2 regions of the Bradyrhizobium sp. USDA 3240 genome follow, and region 1 is predicted to be linked to the other one. Evidence: predicted binding sites of a transcription regulator. Region 1 holds the regulator's gene; the other holds the start of a gene.
What was found. Region 1 encodes LexA, which represses DNA repair genes until DNA is damaged. Its sites were predicted from a motif close to TGTTCNNNNTGTGTTCNG; they were not measured.

Region 1 (8,055 bases):
GCCGCCCGGGACCGCGCCGCCGACCGCACCACTACCGGCCGCTCGAACTGATGTCCGGGGACTTTTTCGCGTAGCGGTCGCTCCTCCGTCGTCGCGATGCCCGTCCCGTCATCCTGAGGTGCGAGCGGAGCGAGCCTCGAAGGATGCACGGCCACAGCTGGGCCGTCGATCCTTCGAGACGCCGCTTCGCGGCTCCTCAGGATGACGGGCGTGATCCGATTCACATTCCGCGAGGTCGTGGCAGCTTCGTCCTACGGGCAGGTTGACGAGACCGGCGAGACAATCCAGAATAGCGACATGCGCAACATCTGTTCCATGTCTTCGACCACCGCGACGACCAGCCTTGGCGGGTCGTCTCCTGGTCGTATGCGGTAACAGACTGCACAACCAGACAAGGCCCCGCCGGCGACGGACGGGGCTTTTTTCATGCGCAAACTCGTCCGCGCTGCTTCCAATCAGGAGAGCAAGCTATGGACGATCTCGATCACAGAAGCCTCGGAACGCGTCTCGATCTCTGGCACATCCAGGAGGATGCGCCGGGGATGGTGTTCTGGCATCCGCGCGGCAACACGCTTTATCGGGTGCTGGAGGACTACATCCGCCGGAAAATGCGCCGGTTGGGCTATGCCGAGGTTCGAACGCCCCAGCTGCTGCCCCGCGAGCTTTGGATTCGAAGCGGCCATTGGGAAAAATTCGGCGCGCATATGTTCGGCTTCGCCGACGGCGAGCGCGCAATGGCGCTCAAGCCGATGTCGTGTCCTGCCACGTCCAGATCTTCAACAAGGGCCTGCGCTCCTGGCGCGACCTGCCGCTGCGCTATGCCGAGTTCGGCGTCTGCCACCGCGATGAGCCGTCCGGCTCCCTGCACGGATTGATGCGCACGCGCGGCTTCGAGCAGGACGACGCCCATGTGTTCTGCCGCGAACAGGACGTGCCCAGTGAAGTCGCCCGCTTCGTTGCGCTGCTGTCGGAAGTCTATGCCGAGTTCGGCTTCCCTGAGCCTGAGGTGTCGCTCTCCACCCGGCCTGCCGCGCGCGCCGGTTCGGACGAATTATGGGATTGGGCGGAAGCGAGCCTTGCCGCGGCCGCCCGCCAATGCGGCCTGTCGTACGAGATCCAGCCCGGCGAAGGCGCCTTCTATGGGCCCAAGCTGGAGTTTGCGCTGCGCGATCGGCTGGGCCGGTCCTGGCAATGCGGAACGGTTCAGCTCGACAGCGTTCTGCCGGGCCGTCTCGACGCGTCCTACGTCGGACCGGACGGCGATCGCGCGATCCCGGTGATGATCCACCATGCCGTGTTCGGTTCAATCGGCCGCGTCATCGCGATGCTGCTTGAACATCATGCCGGCGCGCTGCCGTTCTGGCTGTCTCCGGACCAGGTCGCCGTCGCGCCGATCTCGCGTGATCATTCCGATTACGCGGTCAAGGTTCTCGATGCGCTCGAAGCTGCCGGCATCAGAGGCGTCCTGTTCGCCGGCGCCGACACGCTGTCGCGACGGATCGTTGCCGCGCATGAGGCGAGTATTCCAGTCGTCGCCGTCGTCGGACAGCGTGAAGCGCAACAAGGCACCGTGAGCCTCCGAGCGCGCGCCAGGGCCGTTTCTGTGATGCCGTTGGCTGACGCCGTCGCCGCGCTTCGAGAGCGCGCTCGTCCGGGCAAGGACGCCAAGTGAACCTCGCTGTGCGCTGCCCCGCGGCGCCGATAAATCGGCGGCCTCAAGAAAGGGCCCCAGCGAGGGGGTACACGCTGAGGCCAGTACAACTTGGTCACACCATCGTAGACCTCGCCCCGACAGTTTCCTTTGCTCCTTCGGAGTACCGGAATCGTACGGAGCCGTAGACTGAACCTTATTGCTCTGTCGTGCGTATCCATGATGTCAGGATTTTGCCATTCCTCCTGGGGCTAGAACCAACGCCGCCCGTCGTATTTCAATGCGGGCGGCGTTGTGCGTTTCTGGCCTGCAACGAGAAGCGACCCCGACGCGCCCGCGCAGCTGACATCGATGAAAGTTCCCGGCCAGGAACCGGAACGGATATCAGCCGACGTGAGTTGGACCGTATGATTTTGAAGGATGGAGCGTCATCGCCGTGAGCCGAAAAACTCTGCAAGCACGTTCGGAACAGGCGCTCGTCGTCGTCATTCTCAGCACCGGCGCGCTGATCGCCTACCTCGGCCTGGCGCTTTCCAGGATGTGAGTGGCCCATGGCGGCACCCGGCTTTCCTGTGCCCTCTGCTTTCAAGCGGCGAAACGAGAAGCAAAGCTCAGACGATTCATGTCGAGAGATTTTAGGGCTGCGTCCCCACCACAACTGACACCGCGTGATGTGACAACTTGAATCGCGCACGATCCTCATCGTTGCCCCTGCGAAGGCGGGGACCCATAACCACGAATGGTCATGGTTAGGCGAAGTGGGTACGAGGCGTCCCTTCAACAACACCCGCCGCGGAGTATGGGTCCCCGCCTTCGCAAGGACGACACCCCGCCCCTGTCGTCGCATGCCTGCCGCACAAATCGAGGACATTGCCGCCCGCCCGCAATTTTCGTACAGGGTTTCACGCAATGACCTCGCAACTCTCCCCCGATTCCGTCGACGTGCTGCTGTTCGATATCGGCCGCGTCGTGCTCGATATCGACTTCGAGAAGGTGATGGCGCACTGGGCGCGGCATGCCGGCTGCGCGCCGGCCAATCTCGCCGCGCGCTTTGTCGTCGACGACAGCTTCAAGCATCACGAGATCGGCCGGATTGACGACGCGGCGTTCTTCGCAAACCTGCGCCGGACGCTCGGTATCGACATCACCGACGCGCAGTTTCTCGAAGGCTGGAATGCGATCTTCACCGGCGAGATGCCGGGGATAGCCCCCTTGCTCGCGACCGCCGCGAAGCGGATGCCGCTGTACGCCTTCTCCAACACCAATCCGGCCCATGTCGCGCATTTCTCAGCCGTCCATACCGAGTTGCTCGGCCATTTCCGAACGGTCTTCCTGTCCTCGACGATCGGCCACCGGAAACCCGACGCCGAGGCCTACGATCATGTGGTAAAAGCCATCGGCGTGCCGGCGTCGCGGATCCTGTTCTTCGACGATCTGGCCGCCAATATCGACGGCGCGCGGGCGCGCGGCCTTCATGCCATCCACGTGACATCGACGGATGACGTGGCAAGGGCTCTGACCGCACTTGGTATGTGATTAGGAATTGAGGAGCTCTGAGCGTGGCCCTGATGCCGGTTGCCGATGCCCTGTCCGCCGTCCTCGCCGGCGCCGACCCGCTGCCGGAGGAGATGGTCGCGCTCGATGCCGCCTACCATCGCACCCTGGCGCGCGACCTCGCCGCGCGCCGCACCCAGCCGCCGCAGCCGATGTCGGCGATGGACGGCTATGCCGTGCGCGCGGCCGACGCCGGTGATCTGAAGGCCCGGCTCAAGGTGATCGGCGAAGTCGCCGCCGGCCGGCCGTTCGAGCGCACGGTTGGCCCAGGCGAAGCGGTCCGAATTTTTACCGGCGGCGTGATCCCCCATGGCGCCGACGCCGTCATCATCCAGGAAGACACCGCCGTCGACGGCGACCAGATCACGATCACAGAGCTGGCTGCCGCCGGGCGGCACATCCGCCCGGCCGGCGTCGACTTCCGTGAAGGCGACGTGCTGCTCGCCGCCGGCAGCCGCCTCTCCGACCGCGCGCTGTCGCTGGCGGCCGCCATGAACTATCCGGAGCTGGCGGTGCACCGCCGCCCGAAGGTCGCGGTGCTGGCGACCGGCGACGAGCTGGTGATGCCGGGCTCGGAGCCCGGTCCCGGCCAGATCGTCTATTCCAACGGCTATGCGCTGCGGGCGCTGGCGCGCGCCGAAGGCGCCGAGACCGTCGATCTCGGGGTTGCCGCCGACACGGTGGAAGCCACCACCGCCGGCATCCGCCGGGCACGCGAGACCGGCGCCGACATCCTGATCACGACCGGCGGCGCCTCGGTCGGCGACCACGACCTGGTCAAGCAGTCGCTGGAGGCCGAGGGCGTCGAGATGGCGTTCTGGCGGATCGCGATGCGGCCCGGCAAGCCGATGATGCATGGCCGGCTAGGGGCGATGCGGGTGATCGGGCTGCCCGGCAATCCGGTGTCCTCCTATGTCTGCGCCTTCCTGTTTCTGGTGCCGTTGATTCGGGCGCTGAGCGGCCAAAAGACTGTCCATCATGTCCGCGCCAGCGCATTGCTCGGCCGCGACCTCGCCGCCAACGACCAGCGCGAGGACTATCTGCGCGCACGTCTCGAGGCGCGCGACGACGGCACGCTGGTCGCAACGCCTGTGATGCAGCAGGACTCGTCCCTGCTCGGGAATCTCGCTGCGGCACGGGCACTTCTCGTGCGTCCGCCGTTTGCGCCTGCCGCCGGCAAAGGCAGCGAATGCGAGATCCTGACACTGCCCGAGTGACGGCGCAGACGGCATCGCTTGAGCGCTTGCCCGTTACGTTCACCGGAAATTAAGTGGTTGCGGAACACATATCGAACATATAGTGTCCGTTCATGATTTGTTTCGAGTACTGGTGTCTACAAACGGGAGACCATCCAGGAAGCGCTTGTACCGAGCACCGCGCTCCTGAGGTCAGGCCCCGCCTGCAGGCCCACCTGAAGAGTCTCGGAATCGAACGACGCTACCAACCGGGGGAATACTCGAGATGCTCACGCGCAAACAGTACGAACTACTGCGTTTCATCAATGAACGTCTGAAGGAGGCCGGCGTACCGCCCTCCTTCGACGAGATGAAGGATGCGCTCGATCTGCGCTCGAAGTCCGGAATCCACCGCCTGATCACTGCGCTGGAGGAGCGCGGCTTCATTCGCCGCCTGCCCAACCGCGCCCGCGCCATCGAGGTCATCAAGCTGCCCGAGCTCTCGGCCGGCAGCGGCAACGGCCGCCGCGGCTTTACCCCGAGCGTCATCGAAGGCACCCTCGGCAAGCGCAGCAGCTCGCCACCGATCGCCGAGGACGACGGCAACCGTCCGGTCGCGGTCCCGGTGATGGGCCGGATCGCCGCCGGTACGCCGATCGAGGCGCTGCAGACCCGCAGCCACACCATCAGCGTGCCGCCCGACATGCTCGGCGCCGGTGAGCACTATGCGCTGGAAGTGCGCGGCGACTCGATGGTCGATGCCGGCATCCTCGACGGCGACATGGCGCTGATCCAGCGCAACGACGTCGCCAACACCGGCGACATCGTGGTGGCGCTGATCGACGAGGAGGAAGCCACCCTGAAGCGCTTCCGCCGCCGCGGCGCGTCGATCGCGCTGGAGCCGGCCAATACCGCCTATGAAGTGCGCATCCTGCCGCCGAACCGGGTCCGCATCCAGGGCAAGCTGATCGGCCTCTATCGCAAATACTGATGGCGGCAGGGAACGAGCAACACATCGGATCGTTCCTTGAAAGATAGCGTAACGTGCGGCCTGCCCGATGCGCTCCGATACCTCTCACGCAGCGTCGCGTGTTTGTGATTGGGGCGTTCGGCGGCCAGTCGTACAATCGCCCAGAAACGAGGAGACACTCGTTCGCTATCGTCCACTCTGGTAGAGGCCCCATGCCTCAAGGAGAGGCACGGGTCGCTACCTCGAATAGAGGAGCCATCCGATGTGTGACTATAGTCTGCACGCCGTGGCGTCGCGCCCCGCCATTGTTGGAGAGACGCTGATCACCACGACTTTCCGCGGCACGTCGACCCGCGGCTTTGCTTCGGAGAACGATCCGACTGTCGCGGTCTGCATGCTGCCGGGCACCGAGCTCGCTTTCGCCGAGAACGTTCGCTACGACAGCCGCTGGATCTGGACCAAGACGATGAATTTCCGCGTCGGCGTGTTCAACGAGGTCGAGCCCGACGTTCCCGATCGCCATCATGACGCGGTCGAATTCCCCGACGGCAGCCATGTGCTGGTGACCCAGCTGGTCGAGGGACAACGCGTCAGCGTGCTGCAATTGCCGGCGCTGCATCCGCCCGTCGAGCAGAAGCCGAAGGTTGTGGAGCGGCGGCCCTCCGCATTTGCGTCGCTGTTTTTGGGTTGAACGCATCGTCGCCGCGGAATGAGTAATCCGGCGGCGAAGGACCTAACCGATTTCGAGCGACCCCGGACGCCGGGCTCCGGGGCGCAGCAGGAGAATTGCGTCGGCGCGCGCCTTGGCGCATCATTGGGCACGGAGGACGTGCACTCACGGAAACCTGCTCAGTGGTCGACAAGGTCACATGGCAAAAGGCTGGACGCGTCACGGAGCCGGGCCGCTACATGTTCCGGTTCGGCTGGCTGACGGTGACGGCTGACGACCTGAAGGTCTGGGAGCAATTTCCGGAGGCTTCCTTCACCCTCGTCAAGAAGCCCGACGCCGGCCCCGACTCCGACGAGTTCCACCTCGGCCTGTTCGAGCTGCCGACCGGCCCCCCACCCGACAACTGCTAATCCTGGGCGGCTAGTCTTCGCCCTGCAAATCGGTCTCGGCCGGCGTCGCATCGACGGCGGGCCGCGGCGCGCTGGCGGGTGTGCGCAGCGTGGTCTCGCTCTCGCCATCGCCGGGAACCGCCGGTGACCATGGCCGGTCGATCCCGCCGGGCTTGACCGCGTCGATGGCGTAGCCGTCCCTGATGCGCCGCAGCACCAGCGCGCCGTGGCGCCGCAACCGCTCGGCATCGATCACCGAGGCCGCGCAATCCTTCGGCGCCGGTCGCGCGCTCACGATCAGCGCCGCACGCTCGCAGTCGTCGGCCAGCGCCTCGGGCCGACTCGCCAGCGCGACGAAGGCGCCGCCGGGACCCTGCGTCACGCAGCCGCTCGGATCGCAGGAGACGCCCTCGCCGAGCGAGGCGTCCGTGGCGGTCCGCGCATCGGCGTCCGCCGCCAGCCACTCCTTGACCAGGAAGGCGTCCTTCGCGCTGTGCATCAGATGCAGCCGGCCGTCGCCGCCCCGCACGGCGACGTTGCGGCCGTCGGCGGAGACCAGAACGTCCGGCTGCGGCACCCGCACCGCCCAGACCGAGGCCACCACCAGCAGCACCGCACCCGACCAGCGCAGCGGCGAGCGCAACAGCCCGAGCAGGATCAGGCCGGCGCTTGCAACGATCATCGGCCCGACCCCGAACGCCGCCATCCGGCCGACCGCGCCCGGCAGCGCCGCGACCCATTGCGTCACCAGGATCATCCAGTCGATGCCGAACCCCATGATCGCCCAGAACACGCCGTCGAAGCCGAACGGCATGGCGAGCAGCCCGAGCAGCCCGGCCGGCATCACGACCGCCGACACCACCGGCATCGCCGCGAGGTTCGCCAGCAGCCCGTAGGGCGTCACGCGATGGAAATGGAACGCGGCGTAAGGCGTCGTCGCGAGCCCTGCGACCAGCGAGGCCAGCATCAGCATCGTGAGCTCACGCCCGCCCCACAGCGCAACCCGCGCGGTCGCGGAATGGTCCGGCGACGCCAGCAGGTTCGGCAGCCCGATCTGCACCAGCGCCACCAGCCCGAGGGTCGCCGCAAACGACATCTGGAAGCTCGGATGCACCAGCGCCTCCGGCGCGATCGCGAGCACGATCAGCGCCGCCACCGCCAGCGTGCGAAAGGTGATCGCGCGGCGGTCGACGATCACGGCGATCAGCACCACGGCGGTCATGAAGAACGATCGCTGGGTGGCGACCTCCGCCCCCGACAGCAGGAGGTAGAACGCCGCCGCGACCAGCGCGGCCGCGGCCGCCCATTTCTTGATCGGGTGTCCGGCCGTCAGCGCCGGAAACAGCGCGAGCAGCGCGCGGATCGTGAAGAACACGACGCCCGCGACCACGGCCATGTGGTAGCCGGAGATCGACAGCACATGGCCGAGCCCCGAGATGAACATCGCGTCGTTGACCGGCGTCGTGATCGCATCGCGCCGGCCGGTGAGCAGTGCCGTTGCGATCGCGCGCTGGTCGCCGTCCAGCATGGTGCGGATCCGCGCGTCGATGGCGTCGCGCAGCCACTGCATGAAGGCAGCATAACGCAGCGCGAGGCCGCCGCTCGCCGGCGGCTCCCTGGTCTTCACCGCGCCCATCACGAAACCG
Region 2 (8,055 bases), 2.9 Mb from region 1:
CAAGCGGCGGCATGGATTGCTTCGTCGCTGTCGCTCCTCGCAATGACAGGGGACGGGGCCGCGGATTCCGCGACCAGGAGTGTTCGCGCCATTTCGGAATAATGGAAAAATACGTCTGAGTTGCCCGACGTGTCAAGGGCAGTGCCAAGCGCCGGCAGCCGCCGGCTACTTTGCATGGGGTTGTTTTCCATATTTTGGCAGCGCACCCCGCCATCCCGGCGAGGGTTGGCCTAGCCCTGCCGAAAACCCATCCGGAACGCGCCCCAGTGGCGGCCGTTCACGACAATCGGCGACGAGACGTCCTTCATCAGCACGAAATTGCCGCCGCCCATGTCGCGGCGATAGGTCTGCAGCAGGAACGGCTTGGTGTTGGCCGCGACCTTGCTCACCGCGCGGTCGTTGAACAGCCGGCGGTTGCGGCAATTGGCGTTATTCCACACCGGGTCCGGTCCCTGCGGCAGCCGGTAATTCGGATTGTGGGTCGGCAGATAGCCGCTGCGCGCCCAGGCTACGCAGAACACGATGCGCGGATCGGTCTTCTGGATCGGATCCTGGATCGCGGGCAGCACGCGGTCGGTGAAGCTGACATAGTCGGTCAGATATTGCTTCGGATTGGTGCCGGCGATCTCGCGATAATTCTCATCCATCAATTGCGCGAGCGTGATCTCGCCGCTTGCGATGGCTTTCTCGAACAGCTCCGAGATTTGTTTCGCGGTGTCGATCACGGCGCGGATCAGCGGCGCATCGCTAGTCTCGACGCCGCTGTCGGCGATGGTTACGATCAGGCTCTCGGACAGCTCGAGCAGTTTCGCGACGCGGCCGTCGGCGTGCTTGAGATCGCGCGAGGAGAGGTCGACGCCCTTGGCGAGCTCGTTCAGCTCCGCGATCACGGTGTCGCAATGACCGAGATTGGAGGTCGCGGCACGCGCCACGCTGCCGATCTCGGCGCCGACGGATGAAAAGCCCTCCTGCACCCGCATGATGATACCCGATATCTGCTGGGCGCCTTCGCCGGCGCTCTTGGCGCGCAGCGAGGCGTCGCTGCTCTCGCCGATCAGGCTGCCGATCTGGCCGTCGAGGTCGCGCACGGTGTCGGAAATCTGATGGGTCGCCTGGCGGGTCGCCTCGGCAAGGTTCTTCACCTCGCTTGCGACCACGGCAAAGCCGCGACCGGCATTGCCGGCGCGCGCGGCCTCGATCGTGGCGTTGAGCGCGAGCAGGTTGGTCTGCTTGGCGATCGCCTCGATCGAGCCGGAGACTTTGGCGACCTGGTTCAGCGCGGAGCCGACCGCGGCGAGCCGCGCCTCGATCCGTCCGACCGCTGCGACGAGCTCCGCGATATGGCTGACCGCCGTCTCGACCGCATGACGCGACTCCGCGATCTGGCCGACCGCGGCGGATGCAGTCGTCTGCACCGCCTGCGATGCATGCACCGCCTGCGATGCATGCATTGGCGATGTCGTGATTGGCCGAGACCATGATCTCGGCGGTCTCCTGCAAATGATGGAACCGCTCCGACTGGCTGGAGACACGGTTCGCGACCTCCTGGACGTTGCCGGCGATGTCGGCAAGCTCGACCCCGAGGCCGCCGATGCGGTCGGCAAGCTGGTCGACCAGCCGTTCGGCCAGCGTCCGGTTCGATGACGTATCCAGCACTGCAAGCTGCGCCGCCGACATGTCGCGTTTCCTCCGTTACAGCAGTCCGTCGCGCCGCTGCAGCATTCCCCATTCCGATCTAAAGCGTGATTCGCGCAGGCGGTCTTGCCTGAGCGTGCACTGCGTGGCCCGGATGGAGCGCAGCGAAATCCGGGGCCAATGTGCCAGTGGATCAGAATCCCGGATTGCGCTTCGCTCCATCCGGGCTACGAAACCATCAAAGCTTGTAGGCGGTGCGGAAGGCGCCCCAGTGCCGGCCGCGCACGCGGATCGGCACGTCGATCTCGCGCATCATCACAGTAGTGCCGTTGCCCATGTCGCGCGCGTAGCTCTGAACCAGATAGGCGCGCTCATTGTGCGCGGCGGCGAGGCCCGCGGGATCGTTAAAGATACGGCGATTGCGGCAATTGGCGCTGTTGTAGGCCACGTCGCCCGGCCGCTGCGGCTGCGAGTAGATCTTGTTGTGGACCGGCAGATAGCCGTTGCGGTCGACCGTCGCGCAGAACGCCAGGCGCTTGTCCTTGGCGAGGAACGCCTCGAGCAGAGCTGGCAGCGCGCGATCCGCCCAATCCAGCATTTTGGTGCGATACTGCACCGGGTTGGTGCCTGATATCTCGACATAGTCGGTGTCGAACATGTCAGCGATCGTGATCGCGCCGCTTGCCAGTCCGTCCTCGAACAGCCTGCTCAGCGCGCTGCCGGCTTCCATCGCCCGGGTGACGAGTTCGGCGTTCTCCTCGTGGATCGCCCACATCCGGTCTTCGATCTTTTCGCGCAATTCGGCGGTCGCGGCCTCGAAGCGCGCGTGGCTGCCTGCCTTGGTGCGGTCGCCGATCCTGATCCGGCAGGCGCCGATATCCTGCAAGGTCGCGCTCAGGGTCTCATGAGCCGGCAGCTTCTCGGCCTCGGGGCCGCCAATCAGGATGCCGTCCATCGCGATCTCGTAGACCGGCGCGGTGATCATGCCGCGCGCGGTCGTGATCTCGACCATGAGGCTGCAGGGCAGGCGCTCGTTCTTGCGCGGATCGCCGCGCTCGTCCTGGCGCAGCAGCACTGCGCAGCGCGCCTTCAGCTTCTGGGCGAACGCGGTCACCGCCTTGCCGGCCTTCGCGACATTGTCGCCATGCGCGGCGGCTTCCTGGGTCGCCGAATCGATCTCGCCGGCGCTGGTGCCGACCGAGACGATGAAGTGGGAGGCGGAGGCCGCGTTCTGGCCCATCTCGCCGGTGATCTGGTTCTGCTCGGCGACGGCGCCGTTGACGTTCTCGAACACCGGACGGATCTTTTCGATCGCCAGCGAGATGCGGTGGACGGCGTCTGCCGATCCGGTGGCGTCCTTTTGCAACGCCTCGATCTTGCGCGTGATCTCTTCGGTTGCGCTCTGGGTCTGTACTGCCAGCGCCTTGACCTCGGTGGCGACCACCGCAAAGCCCTTGCCGGCCGCGCCGGCGCGCGCCGCCTCGATTGTTGAGTTGAGCGCCAGCAGCGTGGTCTGCCGCGCGATCTGCGCGATCAGGTTGACGACGTTGCCAATCGCGGCCGAGGATTCGCGCAGCCGATCGACATTGGCGGTGGCCTCGCGCGCCGCCGCCGCGGCATCGTCGGCGAGCTGGCTGGCGCTGCGCACCTGCGCGCCGATGCCTTCGGCGGAATGGGTGAAGCGGTCGGCGGCTTCGGAGAACGTCGTCGCGGTGCTCTGCGCATCGCTGCTGCGGCCGGTCAGCGCGTCGGTGCGGGCGCGGATGGTCGCGAGCTTGGCTGCCGTCGCCTCGGCGCCGTCGGCCACCGAGCCTGCGGCGCGCTCGAGCTGGCGGATCATCGCGCCGAGCTCGAGTTCCAGCAGCTCCAGGATTTCCTTTGACGAATCCTTGGCCGAATCAGTCTCGGTCGAGGCTTCAGCCGCGGTCGGAACCTGCGCGGCGGCCGACGCAGCCGGCGCCGGCTCTTGCTTTCGAAACAAACCGAACGCCATGGGGGGCTCTTGGAAAGTTGCGGCGGGACGGGGCGATCCTCGCATCCGGGCATGAAGTCATGGTTAACAAGTGCCTCATATTCCGGCTTGCGGTAGTATTCTCGGGCTGGACGGCCCCTGCCGACCTTTGATTTTGACCGCCAGGGGCCTATAAGGCCGCGTTTTCCACCCCTGTTCAGACCCTACGCTCGAAGAGACGTCGCATGGCCGGCCATTCCCAATTCAAGAACATCATGCACCGCAAGGGCCGGCAGGATGCCCAGAAGTCGAAGCTTTTCGGCAAGCTGGCCCGCGAAATCACCGTGGCGGCCAAGCTCGGCACCCCGGACCCGGCGATGAACCCGCGGCTGCGCGCCGCTGTGGTCGCGGCCCGCGCCGAGAACATGCCCAAGGACAATATCGACCGCGCCATCAAGAAGGCGATCGGCGGTGAGGGCGAGAACTATGACGAGATCCGCTACGAGGGCTATGGCCCCGGCGGCGTCGCCGTCATCGTCGAGGCGCTGACCGACAACCGCAACCGCGCCGCCTCCGACATCCGCTCCTTCTTCACCAAGTCGGGCGGCAATCTCGGCGAAACCGGCTCGGTCGCCTTCATGTTCGACCACACCGGGATCATCGAATACGACGCCAAGGTCGCCTCCGACGACGCGATGCTGGATGCCGCGATCGAGGCCGGCGCCGATGACGTGGTTTCCAGCGAGGCAGGTCACGAGGTCTATGCCTCGCAGGACACCTTCCGCGAGGTCGCAAAGGCGCTGGAAACGAAGTTCGGCGAGCCGCGCAAGGCGGCGCTGACCTGGAAGCCGCAGAACACCGTCGCGGTCGACGACGAGACCGGCGAAAAGCTCTTGAAGCTGATGGACCTGCTCAATGAGCACGACGACGTGCAGAACGTATACGCCAATTTCGAGGTGTCCGACGCGCTGCTCGCGAAGATGGGCGGCTAAGAGCCTCGTTCATGGTCTCAAACTCCGCTGTCATCGCCCGACTCGATCGGGCGATCCAGTATTCCAGAGACCGTCATCTGATCCGAGAGGCCGCGGGGTACTGGATCCCCGGCTTTCGCGGGGGATGACGAGCAAGGGCGGGATGACGAGCGGGGCCGACGGCGACTGCGGCAGGGGACGAACTTCCGTTTGTGTTTCGTTCTCGCAGGCTAGGCGGTATCACTACCCCATGACATCGCAGCCGATTCGCTCTCCCGTCCGCATCATCGGTATCGATCCGGGTCTCCGCCGCACCGGCTGGGGCGTGATCGAGACCGAGGGCAACCGCCTGGTCTATATCGGCTGCGGTTCGGTCGAGCCGCCGGAAGATCTGCCGCTGGCGAGCCGGCTGCTCGCAATCCATGAGGGGCTTGCCGCCGTGCTCGGCGACTACCGGCCGGCGGAGGCCGCGGTCGAGCAGACCTTCGTCAACAAGGACGGCGTTGCCACGCTGAAGCTCGGTCAGGCCCGCGGCGTCGCCATGCTGGCGCCCGCAATGTTCGGTATCTCGGTCGCCGAATACGCGCCGAACCAGGTCAAGAAGACCGTGGTCGGCGCCGGTCATGCCGAGAAGAACCAGATCCAGGTGATGCTGAAGATTCTGCTGCCGAAAGCCGAGCCGCCGTCCGCCGACGCCGCCGACGCGCTCGCGATTGCGATCACCCACGCGCATCACCGCCAGAGCATCGCGTTGCGCCTCAGGGTGGCGAACCTATGATCGGCAAGCTCAAGGGCCTGATCGATTCCTATGGCGAGGATTACGTGATCCTCGATGTCGGCGGCGTCGGTTATCAGGTGCATTGCGCGAGCCGCACGTTGCAGGCGCTGCCACAGCCGGGCGGCGCGGCCGTGCTTTCGATCGAGACCTATGTCCGCGAGGATCAAATAAAACTGTTCGGCTTCCGCTCGGATCTCGAGCGCGAATGGTTTCGTCTGTTGCAGACCGTGCAGGGCGTCGGCGCCAAGGTCGCGCTCGCGGTGCTCAGCACGTTGCCGCCGACCGATCTCGCCAATGCCATCGCGCTGCGCGACAAGGCGGCGGTGGCGCGGACACCGGGGGTCGGGCCGAAGGTCGCCGAGCGCATCGTCAGCGAATTGAAGGACAAGGCGCCGGGCTTTGCCGATGTCGATCCGGCGGTGGTGCAGCTCTCAGGCGCGATCGACAACAACCGCGCGCCGCGTCCGGTGACGGATGCGATCTCCGCGCTGGTCAATCTCGGCTACGGCCAGCCGCAGGCCGCCGCCGCCATCGCCGCCGCCTCGCGCAGCGCCGGCGAGAGCGCCGAGACCGCGCAGCTGATCCGGCTGGGGCTTAAGGAATTGTCGAAGTGAGCCCCGCTCTCGACTTCATTGAAAGGCTAGGCAGGTCGCAGATATTTGACCTGGGATGCGCCTTCATCATCGTCTTCTTGATAACACTGACCATGGGCGTTCTGGAAACAATCGCATTTTCAGCCTCCGCATGTTTCGTTAGTCGAGTAACTCGCTGCTTCTCGATCTCGCGCGATGCAATTGGAGTTACTCTGCTTGGCCTCAAGATTTGGGTTTTGCCGGCTGCCATCGCTGCGTTGGTGGTCGTTGCGATCGGACGAGCCCGCGGCAGTGTGGTCTGGTGGAATGTCCTTATTGCCGCGCCGGCGCTCTATTTCGTGCATGCTGGGTCAACCGTGAAATCGCTTGAATTCTTCAGCGAGCCCGAGTTTTGGCTCCTATGCGCGATAATGTTCTTTAATCTCCAATCTTCCCTATTCGTGGGTAGATTGTCTGGCAGACTAGCCATATGAACACGCCCTCGCGCATCGTCACGCCCGAACGCCGCTCCGACGATGTCGGCGACACCGCGCTACGTCCGCAGTCGCTGACGGAATTCGTCGGCCAGGCCCAGGCGCGCAAGAATCTCTCGATCTTCATCGAAGCCGCCAAGAAGCGCGGCGAGGCGCTCGATCACGTGCTGTTCGTAGGTCCCCCCGGCCTCGGCAAGACCACGCTGGCGCAGATCGTCGCGCGCGAGCTCGGCGTCGGCTTCCGTGCGACTTCAGGCCCGGTCATTGCCAAGGCCGGCGACCTTGCGGCGCTGCTCACCAATCTGGAAGAGCGCGACGTGCTGTTCATCGACGAGATCCATCGCCTGAGCCCGGCGGTCGAGGAAGTGCTCTATCCCGCGATGGAAGATTTTCAGCTCGATTTGATCATTGGCGAAGGTCCAGCAGCGCGCTCGGTGAAGATCGAGCTGTCGAAATTCACCCTGGTCGGCGCGACGACGCGCGCGGGCCTGCTCACCAATCCGTTGCGCGACCGCTTCGGCATTCCGATCCGGCTCAATTTCTACACCGTGGAAGAGCTCGAGAAGATCGTCACCCGCGGCGCCCGCGTGCTCAACATCGGCATGAGCCCCGACGGCGCCAACGAGATCGCGCGCCGCGCCCGCGGCACGCCGCGCATCGCCGGCCGCCTGCTGCGCCGCGTGCGCGACTTTGCCTCCGCCGCGGATGCCGACTCCATCGACCGCGGCATCGCCGATCGTGCGCTGAGCGCGCTCGAGGTCGACAGCGCCGGGCTCGATGCGATGGACCGGCGCTATCTCAGCACCATCGCCTTGAACTATGGCGGCGGGCCGGTCGGCGTGGAGACCATGGCGGCGGCGCTGTCGGAGCCGCGCGATGCGATCGAGGACATCATCGAGCCCTATCTGATCCAGTGCGGCTATTTGCAGCGCACCCCGCGCGGCCGGCTGCTGACCTCGCATGCCTTCCGCCATCTCGGCCTGGCCGAGCCGAACCGCGATCCCTCGCAGTTCGGCCTGTTCGGCGGCAATGGCGACGAGGATTGAGGCACGCGCTCTCGAAGACGTGAAAAGACGTGTTGACGCAGCGCATCGCGCGGCGCGGTAACCTTGCCCGCTAACCATTGCGACGTCTCTGCAGGCCGTCTGCACAAACGCGGCCCAATTTCGCTCCAATCAAGGGGCCTATCATGGACCAGGCATCACCGATCAAGTGTCCATGATTTCACGTCGACATTTTCTGCGCACCGCCGGCGGATTGACCGCCGCCACCGCCTCGACCGCGGCCTATGGCCTGAGCGAGCCGGTCGTCCGTCTCACGCTGACGCGTTACGATCTGTCGCCGCGGCAATGGCCTTCGGACTTTCCGCTCAAGATCGCCGCGCTCGCCGACATTCACGCCTGCGATCCCTGGATGTCGCTCGATCGCGTCGCAGAGATCGTCGAGCGAACCAACGCGCTCAACCCCGACATCATCGTGCTGCTCGGCGATTATGTCGCCGGGCTGCGCCACGTCACCCGCTTCATTCCGGCCTCCGAATGGGCCGCGGTGCTCAAGGATCTGAAGGCGCCGCTCGGCGTCCACGCCGTGCTCGGCAATCACGATTACTGGGAGGACAAGACGGTGCAGCGCCTGGGGCAGGGCATACCCGTCG

Region 2: the regulator LexA is predicted to act here: its motif matches at 4,760-4,777, upstream of ruvC (crossover junction endodeoxyribonuclease RuvC).

What each region holds. Positions count from the first base shown of each region.
Region 1 is NZ_JBSSGD010000002.1:62,178-70,232, forward strand. Features, by position in the region: gene ACVIGA_RS00650 (hypothetical protein) at 471-875, shown strand; gene ACVIGA_RS00655 (aminoacyl--tRNA ligase-related protein) at 812-1,672, shown strand; gene ACVIGA_RS00660 (HAD family hydrolase) at 2,561-3,187, shown strand; gene ACVIGA_RS00665 (molybdopterin molybdotransferase MoeA) at 3,211-4,422, shown strand; gene lexA (transcriptional repressor LexA) at 4,667-5,371, shown strand; gene ACVIGA_RS00675 (hypothetical protein) at 5,613-6,041, shown strand; gene ACVIGA_RS00680 (hypothetical protein) at 6,203-6,430, shown strand; gene ACVIGA_RS00685 (ComEC/Rec2 family competence protein) at 6,441-8,055, opposite strand, start outside.
Region 2 is NZ_JBSSGD010000002.1:3,008,384-3,016,438, reverse strand. Features, by position in the region: partial or broken gene ACVIGA_RS15075 (methyl-accepting chemotaxis protein) at 231-1,677, opposite strand; gene ACVIGA_RS15070 (methyl-accepting chemotaxis protein) at 1,874-3,628, opposite strand; gene ACVIGA_RS15065 (YebC/PmpR family DNA-binding transcriptional regulator) at 3,832-4,578, shown strand; gene ruvC (crossover junction endodeoxyribonuclease RuvC) at 4,808-5,335, shown strand; gene ruvA (Holliday junction branch migration protein RuvA) at 5,332-5,949, shown strand; gene ruvB (Holliday junction branch migration DNA helicase RuvB) at 6,398-7,447, shown strand; gene ACVIGA_RS15045 (metallophosphoesterase) at 7,620-8,055, shown strand, end outside.